DNA from 2 places in the Oerskovia sp. Root22 genome. Region 2 is predicted to be linked to the other one. Evidence: riboswitches for the same ligand, from Rfam matches in the RefSeq annotation. Region 2 holds a riboswitch; the other holds the start of a gene.

Region 1 (5,206 bases), on a different contig from region 2:
GTGACGACGTCAAGGCCCTGCAGGTCGAGCTCGCTCGCCTCGGGCACAAGGTGAGTGCGGACGGGACGTACGGTGACGCGACCAAGGCCGCCGTGACCAAGCTGTTCAAGGCCGCGGGCGTGGCCAAGCCGACCGGCGACCTGCCGGTCGCCTCGGTGCTGTGGCTCCCGGCGACGTCGGTCACGGTGAAGACGTGCGAGGTGCCCGTGGGAGCCGCGACGTCCGAGGAGGCGTTCGCGACGACGGCCGGGACGCTGGTCTCGCTGGGCCTGTCGGACACGCTCTCGAACGTCACGCCCGGTGACCGGGTGCTGCGTCTGGGTGAGCTGAGTGCGTTCGTCGGGGAGGGCGGTGTGGTCACCGATCCGGCGTTCCTCGAGGCCGTGCGCGGCAGCATGGAGTTCGCCGGCTGGCAGCGCTCCGAGGGTTCCGAGCCGTTGACGCTCGAGTACGTGCTCGCCGCGCCGCTGGACGTCTCGGTCGTGCCGCCCGGGGCGCTGTTCGCGCTGAGCGGCGCCGCGGGGTGCGTGTCAGCGGACGGCACGGCGTACCCCGTGACGGTCGTCGCGTCGAGCCTGGGGCAGACCCTCGTGACGTTCGACGGCCTCGACGCCGCCACGGCGCCGACCGAGGTCGAGCTGACCTCGCAGGCCGAGGGGCAGACGTGCCGGTAGGGGGCAAGCGGCTGGTCGGGACCGATCTGGGGCACGCTTTTCCCGGCACGGGCCTGCTGTTCACCGGGCTGGACCTGGAGGTCGTACCGGGAGAGGTCGTCGCGCTCGTGGGCCCCTCGGGCAGCGGCAAGTCGACGTTGCTGAGCATCGTCGCGGGCTGGGAGCGCCCCACGCAAGGGCAGGTCGAGCGTCTGGGCGTCGCCACGACCGGGTGGGTCTTCCAGAACCCGCACGGTGTCGCGCGCCGGGCGGCCCTGGACCACGTGGTGCTCCCGCTCCTTGCGCGCGGTCTGCGCCGTCCCGACGCGGAGGCCCGTGCTCTCGAGATCATGGCGCGCTTCAACCTGGCGCCCGTCGCGGACCGCCCATTCCGGGCGTTGTCCGGTGGCGAGGCCCAGCGGCTCATGCTCGCGCGCGCGGTGGCCCTGGCGCCGGACCTGCTGCTCGTCGACGAGCCCACCGCGCAGCTCGACCTGCGCACGGCCGCGACCGTCAACGAGGTCCTGGCCGGCATCGCCCAGGACGACTCGATCGTCGTGGTCGCCACGCACGACCCGCACACGCGCGACGCCTGCACGCGCGTGATCGACCTCGCCGACTTCCAGCACGCGCAGGACGCGGCATGATCACGCCCGACGACGGCGCGCGGCCCGGTCTCGCGACTGCCCCAGGCGACGCTCACCGCCCCGCAGGACCCGGTCGTCAGGACCCGCCCGCAGGAGCGTCCACTTCGCCTGACGACGGCGCTGCCCTCAACGTCGGTGCGCCCCCGGACACGTCGAGCCTGCCCGCCAGCCTCGGCTTCGACGCCCCCACCCTGCCCGACGACGGAGCGCACCCCCGCGCGGAGGTGAGCGGCGCCGTCGGGCACGGCGGGGAACCTGCACGGGCCGGACGGACTCGCACGATGCGGGCCGCGTCCGTGGTGTCCGAGGCGTGGCGCAGTGTCGCGACCGGCACGACCCGCGCGACCCTGTTCGCGGCGGTGCTCGTGGTGGTCGTCGGCGCGCTGGCCGCGGTCGACGTGCGGGCGATCGTCGGCGTTATCGAGGGAGCCCGCGAGTACCGCGACGCGGGCGCGAGCGTGCAGATCCTCGAGGCTACCGGGCAGGTCGACGGGGCACGCTGCGAGGCCCTCGCCAGGGTCGACGGCGTCAACGCGGCCGGCGCCCTGCGGACCGGGGAACCGCTGCGGGCGCTCAACCTCCCCTCGAGCGAGCTCACCGGCCTCGAAGCAACCCCTGGGCTGCTCGGCGCGCTCGACCGCGGACGGGTCGCCGGGGCGGGCCTGTGGCTGTCCGCGGACCTGGCCGAGGCGCTCGGCGCGGTCCCCGGTGACTCGATCGCGACGACCACCGGGCCCGCGCGGCTCGGCGCGGTCTACCCGTACCCCGACGACGGACGCGACCGCGCCCTGGGCTACGCAGCCGTCGCTCCCGTACCCGCCACGGGGCTGTTCGACTCGTGCTGGGTCGAGATCTGGCCCGTCGACCCCGAGACCGCGACGCTCCTGCGCACGACTGTCGTCGCCGACCCGTCCTCCGAGGTGCAACCCACCCAGAAGCAGCTCAACGGCCGGCTCGGTGCGACCTACGACGCGAGCGCCGAGTTCTCCGGCCGCCTGACCGAGCCCACCCCGATCGCCACGGCCGCCCTGGGCCTGGCCCTGGGATACGTCGCGATACGGCTGCGCCGCCTCGAGCTCGCCGCGGCCCTGCACGCCCGGGTCCCGCGTGCCGCCCTGACCTGGCAGATGCTCCTCGAGACCGCCGCCTGGACCGGTGCCGGGATCGTCGTGACCGTCCCCGCGCTGTGGTGGCTCGCGGGAGCCGGAGGTGACGGGCTCGCCACCGACCAGGTGAGCACCTGGATCATCGGCATGCGGACCGTCCTCGCCGGAGCAGGAGCGGTGCTCGTCGGGGCCGTGGCCGGGGCGCTCACGACCCGCGAGAAGCACCTCTTCAAGTACTTCAAGGAGAGGTGAGTACAGAGAGCTGCAAGATTCGTGAGGGGCCGGGACGGTGGGCTCGGGTGTGAGGAACAGCCGTAGAGTCGCCCACGCGTTCCAAGGTGAGGAACGACACTTGCTCGAGCGCGCGAGCAGGAATGTCATGGAAGAACCCCGCGACCGGCAGCGGTGCAACGGTCTATGGCGGGTGGGCATCTGCAAGGAGCATTTCTCAGACCGGCACGATCACGACCTCGTTGATCACCTACCGCTACCTCGACGTGGTTCACTGAGCGAACCCGATCTGTTCTGGCCAGGCCGACCTTGCGATGCAGGTCGGCCTGGCTGGCGTCGCCACTGGCCTGCTGAGTGTGCTGGTGGTTGGCTGTTCGGCGGCGCCTGTTGCCAACGAGGGTCAGTGGGTACCGGATGTCCTCGCGCTCGGGCAGGCGACGGACGTCGACTTGGTGAGGACGATCGCCGAGGACGGACAGATCACCGAGGTCGCTGCTCGAGCAGTGAGGCCGTGAGCGCCGAACGCGGGACAGGTGCGCCGACGCCCGGCGCCGTGCGCTACGGTGACGACCGCACCACCCAGCACCACCGCACCACCAGCACGACCCACAACTCCACACACACCCACGGGAGCTCGCAGCAGCGAGCTGAGAGGGCGGCTCAGCGCCGCCGACCGTTCGAACCTGTTCGGATCATGCCGACGTAGGGAGAGAGCAATGAGCTCTGAGACCGCTGTGCCCACAACCACCGGGCCCGCCGCCGCTGCACCAGCTGCACCCACCGTGCCCGCCGCGACCACCGGGTCGTCCGCGCACACCATCACGACCGGACCCATCGCGGGGTCCGCCAAGGTCCACCACCCGGTCCCGGGCGAGGAGCACCTGCGCGTCCCCGAGCGCCGCGTGCTCCTGAGCAACGGCGAGCACCTGGACCTGTACGACACCTCGGGCCCCTACACCGAGTCGGACGACCCCGCGGCGTTCGACCTCGCGGGCGGCCTGCCCGCCCTGCGGGCGTCCTGGCTCCGGCCCGACGTCGTCCCCACCGAGCGCGGTACGGGCGGCGCCCGGACGCAGCTCGCCTGGGCGCGCGCCGGGGTCGTGACCGACGAGATGCGCTTCGTCGCTGCCCGCGAGGGCGTCGACGTCGAGCTCGTGCGCGACGAGGTCGCGCGTGGCCGGGCGGTGATCCCGGCCAACCGTCGGCACCCCGAGATCGAGCCCATGATCATCGGCAAGGCGTTCGGCGTGAAGATCAACGCGAACATCGGGAACTCGGCCGTGACGTCCTCGATCGAGGAGGAGGTCGAGAAGATGGTGTGGGCCGCGCGCTGGGGCGCCGACACCCTCATGGACCTCTCGACGGGCAAGGACATCCACGAGACCCGCGAGTGGGTGCTGCGCAACTCCCCGATCCCCGTGGGGACGGTGCCGCTCTACCAGGCGCTCGAGAAGGTCAAGGGGGACCCCGCGAAGCTCACGTGGGAGATCTACCGCGACACCGTGATCGAGCAGGCCGAGCAGGGCGTCGACTACATGACCGTGCACGCGGGCGTCCTGCTGCGCTACGTCCCGCTGACCGCGCGCCGTGTCACGGGCATCGTGTCCCGCGGCGGCTCGATCATGGCCGCGTGGTGCCTCGCGCACCACCAGGAGTCGTTCCTGTACACGCACTTCGCGGAGCTGTGCGAGATCCTGCGCGACTACGACGTGACGTTCTCCCTGGGTGACGGCCTGCGACCGGGGTCCATCGCGGACGCCAACGACGCGGCCCAGTTCGCTGAGCTGCGCACGCTGGGCGAGCTGACCAAGGTCGCGAAGTCCTACGGCGTGCAGGTCATGATCGAGGGCCCGGGGCACGTCCCCATGCACAAGATCGTCGAGAACGTGCGCCTCGAGGAGGAGCTGTGCGAGGAGGCGCCGTTCTACACGCTCGGACCGCTCGCGACCGACATCGCGCCCGCCTACGACCACATCACGTCCGCGATCGGGGCCGCGATCATCGCCCAGGCCGGGACCGCGATGCTCTGCTACGTCACGCCCAAGGAGCACCTGGGGCTGCCCGACCGTGACGACGTCAAGACGGGGGTCATCACGTACAAGATCGCGGCGCACTCCGCCGACCTCGCCAAGGGGCACCCGCGTGCGCAGCTGCGGGACGACGCGCTGTCCCGTGCCCGGTTCGAGTTCCGCTGGCACGACCAGTTCGCGCTCTCCCTCGACCCCGACACCGCCCGCGCCTTCCACGACGAGACGCTGCCGGCCGAGCCCGCCAAGACCGCGCACTTCTGCTCGATGTGCGGGCCCAAGTTCTGCTCGATGCGGATCTCCGCGGACGTGCGCGAGTACGCCGAGAAGAACGGCCTGACGTCGGTCGAGGCGATCGAGGCCGGCATGGCGGAGAAGTCGAGCGAGTTCACGGACGCGGGCGGCCGGGTCTACCTGCCGGTCGCGGGCAGCTGAGCCGCTGCCTCGGCCACCTGCCCGACCGCTGAGTGCGGAGTACTCGTCGTCGAACGAGCCGATCGGCGACGAGTACTCCGCACTCAGCGGGGTCGGGCGGGGTCAGC
Region 2 (5,206 bases):
GTCGACCGGTGAGCTCGCGAGCGCCTGCTCGCGCCGCGGGATGCGGCCCGCGAGCGCGGCGAGGCGCCCGGCCTCGACCGCGAGCCGCATGGCCGTGGCCATCCGCACGGGGTCGGCCGCGCGGGTGACCGCGGTCGCCAGGAGAACCCCGTCGCACCCGAGCTCGAGGGCGTGCGCGGCCTCGGACGCGGTCCCGATCCCCGCGTCCAGGATCACGGGCACCCGGGCGGCCGACGCGATGGCCGCGATGTTGCGCGGGTTGAGGATGCCGAGCCCCGACCCGATGGGCGCACCGAGCGGCATGACGGCCGCGCACCCCACGTCCTCGAGGCGGCGCGCGAGGATGGGGTCGTCGTTGGTGTACGGCAGCACCGTGAAGCCGTCGCGGACCAGGGTCTCGGCGGCCTGGACGAGCCCGATCGGGTCGGGCAGGAGCGTCACGTCGTCGGCGATCACCTCGAGCTTGACCCAGTCCGTGCCGCAGGCCTCGCGCGCGAGGTGGGCCGTGAGGACTGCCTCCTTGGCCGAGAAGCAGCCCGCGGTGTTGGGCAGGGCGCGGATGCCGAGGCGGTCGAGCAGGCCCCAGATGCCGGTCTCGCCCGCACCCCCGTCGCCGCCCGCGCCACCCGACGGACGCACCCGCGCGACGCGGCGCATCGCGACGGTCGTGAGCGCGGTCCCGGACGCCACGAGGGCGTCCTCGAGCGTCAGCAGGTTGGCCGCGCCGCCCGTGCCCATGACCAGGCGGGAGCCGAGGGGGACGCCCGCGACGACCAGGGAGTCGTCGGGTGCGCGGTCCGTGTCCTGCCTGGTGTCAACCACCCTGCACCGCCGTGACGACCTCGACACGGTCGCCGTCGCGCAGGGTCGTGGACGACCACGTGCTGCGGGGGAGCACGGCGTCGTCGATCGCGACCGCGACGCCGCGGGGGACGTCCCCGGTGTCCCCGACGAGCTCGGGCAGGAGCGCGGCGACCAGCGCTGCGACGGTCGTGGGGGCGGTGAGCGGGTAGGGCTCGCCGTTGACGAGGGCGCTCGCGGTCGAGCGCGGGTGCACGGTGATGCCTGCGGGAGGGGTCGTCGGCCGCGCGCCGGTCGTCGTGGACGGGGGAGTCGGGTGGGTCATGTGGTCCTCCGGGAGGTGGGAGCCGAGGTAGAGGTGTGCCGTCGGGGTAGAGGGCCCCACCCCGCTACCTCGACGCGAGCCCTCTATCTCGCGGGGGTAGGGGTGGGCGAGAAGCGCAGGGGGTCGATCGCCGCGACCGCGGGCGGCAGCGGCTGGCCGGTCAGGACCGCGTCGATCGCTGCCCCCGTGACGGGGGCGAGCAGCACGCCGTTGCGGTAGTGGCCCGTGGCGAGGACCAGGCCGGGGACGGTGGTGGGCCCTAGGAACGGCAGGTTGTCGGGCGTGCCCGGGCGCACGCGCGGGGTGACCTCGACGAGGGCCAGCTCGTCGAGCCCGGGCAGCAGGGCGCGCGCGTCGCGCAGGAGCGCGAAGACGCCGCCCGCGGTCGCGCGCCGGTCGTCGGGGTGCTCCTCGCTCGTCGCGCCGACGACGACCTCGCGGTGCCCGCCGGGCCCGGGCGTACGCGGTACGACGTACACCGGACGCCCTTGCACGATCCCTCGCACCACGTGGTCGAGCGTGAACCACGCGGGGGCGTCGAGCCGCAGCGTCTGCCCCTTCACCGGACGGGTCGGGGCGCACACCTCGGGGACGTCCGCGAGCAGGTCCCCCGAGTCCGCACCCGCCGCGAGGACCACGGTCCCCGCGCGGTGCTCGACGCCCGCGTCGTCGAGCGCCCCGGTCACGGGAGAGCCGGGTCCGGACGCGCGCAGCAGCCGGACCGCCCGGCGGCGCACGACGGCGGCGCGCGGGTCCCGCGCGAGAGCCGCGGTCAGCGCGCGGTGCACCGCGCGGGGATCGACCTGATGGTCGCCCGGTGCCCAGAACGCACCGGCCACGCGCGGCCCGACGAGCGGTTCGCGCTCGCGCGCCGCCGCGACCGAGATCTCGGTCGAGTCGAGCCCCCAGGCCTCCTGGAGCGCGCGCACGCGGCGCCCGAGCGCCAGGTCGTCGCCGTCGTAGGCCAGCGTGAGCGTGCCGGTCGCGCGCAGCCCGACGTCGAGCCCCGAGTCCGCCTCGAGCTCGGCCGCGAACGCTGGCCACCGTGCCGCCGAGTCGGCGCCCAGGCGCAGCGCGGTCTCCTCGCCGAAGTCGGCCTCGGTCACGGGCGCGAGCATCCCGGCCGCGGCGTGGGTCGCGCCGTCGCCCGGGGCCGGGTCCAGGACGGTCACGCGCAGGCCAGCACGCGAGGCCCGCCAGGCCGCGGTGAGCCCCACGATGCCGCCGCCCACGACGAGGACGTCCGTGGCGCCGTCGGGCGTGGTGATCGTCGTCCGGTCGCCGGGCGCGACGCGCCTCACGGGGCCCGACGGCGCCGCGCCCCCCAGGCTCCCGTCGCGCCCCGGCGGACGCGCGGGCAGGGCGGGGTGGTCGGTGGACAGGGCTGCGCACATGCGCTCGCTCCCTTCGCTGGCATGACCCAGATCAGGTTCGACGGTCGGCTCTCGCCCTCTCAGCCCCGTGCGGGGCTCCCGTGCTTCGCGACCACCCTACAACGCACGCCGGCCACGCTCGGGGCGTGCCCACGGGCTGCGCCGCGACCGTGTCCCGGGCGGGCCGCGCCTATCCTGGGCGCCGTGACCACTGCTCCGACCGGCGACGCCGAGCCCCGACAGCACACCTCGCCCCAGCGCACCAGCCCCACGGCTCCTGCCGGGCGGGCCCGCCCGGCGGCCGTCGAGCGCCTGCGGGCGGCCCGGCTGTACCTGTGCACCGACGCCCGCGAGGAGCGCGGCGACCTCGAGGACTTCCTGCACGCGGCGCTCGCGGGCGGGGTCGACGTGGTCCAGCTCCGCGACAAGGGGCTCGACGTCGCGCGCGAGCTCGAGCTGCAGGAGGTCGTCGCGCGCGTCGCGACCGAGCACGGGGCGCTGTGGGCGGTCAACGACCGGGCCGATGTCGCCCTCCTGACGGGAGCCCCGGTGGTGCACATGGGTCAGGGCGACCTGCCCGTGCCCGCGGTGCGGTCGCTCCTGGGTGCGGGCCCGCTGCTGGGCCGCTCGACGCACTCGCTCGCCCAGGCCACGGCCGCCGAGGCGGATCCCGAGGTCGACTACTTCTGCGTGGGACCGCTCTGGGCGACGCCGACCAAGCCGGGGCGCGACGCCGTCGGGCTCGACCTGCTGCGACAGGTCGCCGCGACGGCGCCGACCACGCCGTGGTTCGCGATCGGCGGTGTCGACGCCGCGCGGCTCGACGAGGTGCTCGACGCGGGGGCCGAGCGCATCGTCGTGGTGCGTGCGATCACGGGCGCGGCCGACCCCGAGCGGGCCGCTCGCGAGCTGCGCGGACGGCTGCCCGCCTGACGCGCGCAGTGATCCCCGTCGCACGTCGTGGACCGATGCCGGGGATCGGCGCCGAGCCAACTATCCTGGGCTGGTGACACCCACCCCCTCAGCCCCCCGGCCCGTATTGGTCGTCGACTTCGGCGCACAGTACGCCCAGCTGATCGCGCGTCGCGTGCGTGAGGCCAAGGTGTACTCGGAGATCGTCCCCCACACCTTCACCGTCGAGCAGATGCTCGCCAAGAACCCGGCAGCGATCATCCTGTCCGGTGGTCCCTCGTCCGTGTACGCGCAGGGTGCGCCCTTCGTGGACCCCGCGCTGTTCGACGCCGGCGTGCCCGTCCTGGGCATCTGCTACGGCTTCCAGGCCATGGCCAAGGCGCTCGGTGGCACGGTCGCGCAGACCGGCCTCAGCGAGTACGGCGGCACGGCCGTCGAGGTCTGCCAGGCCGGTGCGCTGCTCGCGGGCTCGCCCGACCAGCAGACCGCCTGGATGAGCCACGGCGACGCCGTCCACGCGGCCCCCGAGGGCTTCGAGGTCCTCGCGACCTCGGCCGGCTCCCCGGTCGCAGCGTTCGAGGACACCGGGCGTCGCCTCTACGGCGTGCAGTGGCACCCCGAGGTCAAGCACTCCCCGCTGGGCCAGAAGGCTCTCGAGAACTTCCTGTACCAGGGCGCGGGCCTCGCCGGCGACTGGACCCCGGGCAACGTCATCGCCGATCAGATCGCGCTCATCCGCGAGCAGGTCGGCGACGCGCGCGTCATCTGCGGCCTGTCCGGAGGCGTCGACTCCTCGGTCGCCGCGGCCCTCGTCCAGCAGGCCGTGGGCGACCAGCTCACGTGCGTGTTCGTCGACCACGGCCTGCTGCGCGCGGGCGAGGTCGAGCAGGTCGAGCGCGACTTCGTCGCGGCCACGGGCGTCAAGCTCGTCGTCATGGACGAGAAGCAGCGCTTCCTCGCCGCGCTCGCGGGCCACTCGGACCCCGAGACCAAGCGCAAGATCATCGGCCGCGAGTTCATCCGCGCGTTCGAGCAGGCGGCGCGCGACATCGTCGCGGACGCGGGCGATCACGGTGGTGAGGTCAAGTTCCTCGTCCAGGGCACGCTGTACCCGGACGTCGTCGAGTCCGGCGGCGGCGAGGGCACGGCCAACATCAAGAGCCACCACAACGTGGGCGGCCTGCCCGACGACCTGCAGTTCTCGCTCGTCGAGCCGCTGCGGGCCCTGTTCAAGGACGAGGTGCGCGCCGTGGGCCGCGAGCTCGGCGTGCCCGAGGTCATCGTGGCCCGTCAGCCGTTCCCCGGCCCCGGGCTCGGCATCCGCATCGTCGGCGAGGTCACGGCCGAGCGCCTGGAGATCCTGCGCGCAGCGGACGCGATCGCGCGCGAGGAGCTCACGAAGGCCGGCCTGGACGACGAGATCTGGCAGTGCCCCGTGGTGCTCCTGGCCGACGTCCGCTCGGTAGGCGTCCAGGGCGACGGCCGTACCTACGGTCACCCGATCGTGCTGCGCCCCGTCTCCTCGGAGGACGCCATGACCGCGGACTGGACGCGCCTGCCGTACGACGTCCTCGCGATCATCTCGACGCGCATCACGAACGAGGTCAAGGACGTCAACCGCGTCGTGCTCGACGTGACGAGCAAGCCGCCGGGCACCATCGAGTGGGAGTGACCTCCCGCTGAGCCGTGAAGGGCCGGCCGCGCAGAGGAATCTGCGGGGCCGGCCCTTCGGCGTTCCTGGGCCGTTCTCGTCCGGGGTGGACGGGAGCCCGACGGCGGAGCGCGCCACATGCGG

The links. Region 2 has a riboswitch for thiamine pyrophosphate ahead of thiO (glycine oxidase ThiO). Riboswitches for the same ligand answer to the same signal wherever they lie in the genome.
Region 1: another riboswitch for thiamine pyrophosphate. It lies ahead of thiC (phosphomethylpyrimidine synthase ThiC); the one in region 2 lies ahead of thiO (glycine oxidase ThiO).

The regions. Positions count from the first base shown of each region.
Region 1 covers NZ_LMIL01000011.1:386,759-391,964, forward strand. Annotated here, with positions in the region: gene ASE15_RS17110 (peptidoglycan-binding protein) at 1-674, shown strand, start outside; gene ASE15_RS17115 (ABC transporter ATP-binding protein) at 665-1,300, shown strand; gene ASE15_RS17120 (hypothetical protein) at 1,297-2,658, shown strand; TPP riboswitch at 3,254-3,363, shown strand; gene thiC (phosphomethylpyrimidine synthase ThiC) at 3,354-5,099, shown strand; gene ASE15_RS17135 (response regulator transcription factor) at 5,202-5,206, opposite strand, start outside.
Region 2 covers NZ_LMIL01000007.1:716,233-721,438, reverse strand. Annotated here, with positions in the region: gene ASE15_RS08085 (thiazole synthase) at 1-738, opposite strand, end outside; gene thiS (sulfur carrier protein ThiS) at 815-1,126, opposite strand; gene thiO (glycine oxidase ThiO) at 1,210-2,520, opposite strand; TPP riboswitch at 2,527-2,604, opposite strand; gene thiE (thiamine phosphate synthase) at 2,812-3,432, shown strand; gene guaA (glutamine-hydrolyzing GMP synthase) at 3,506-5,083, shown strand.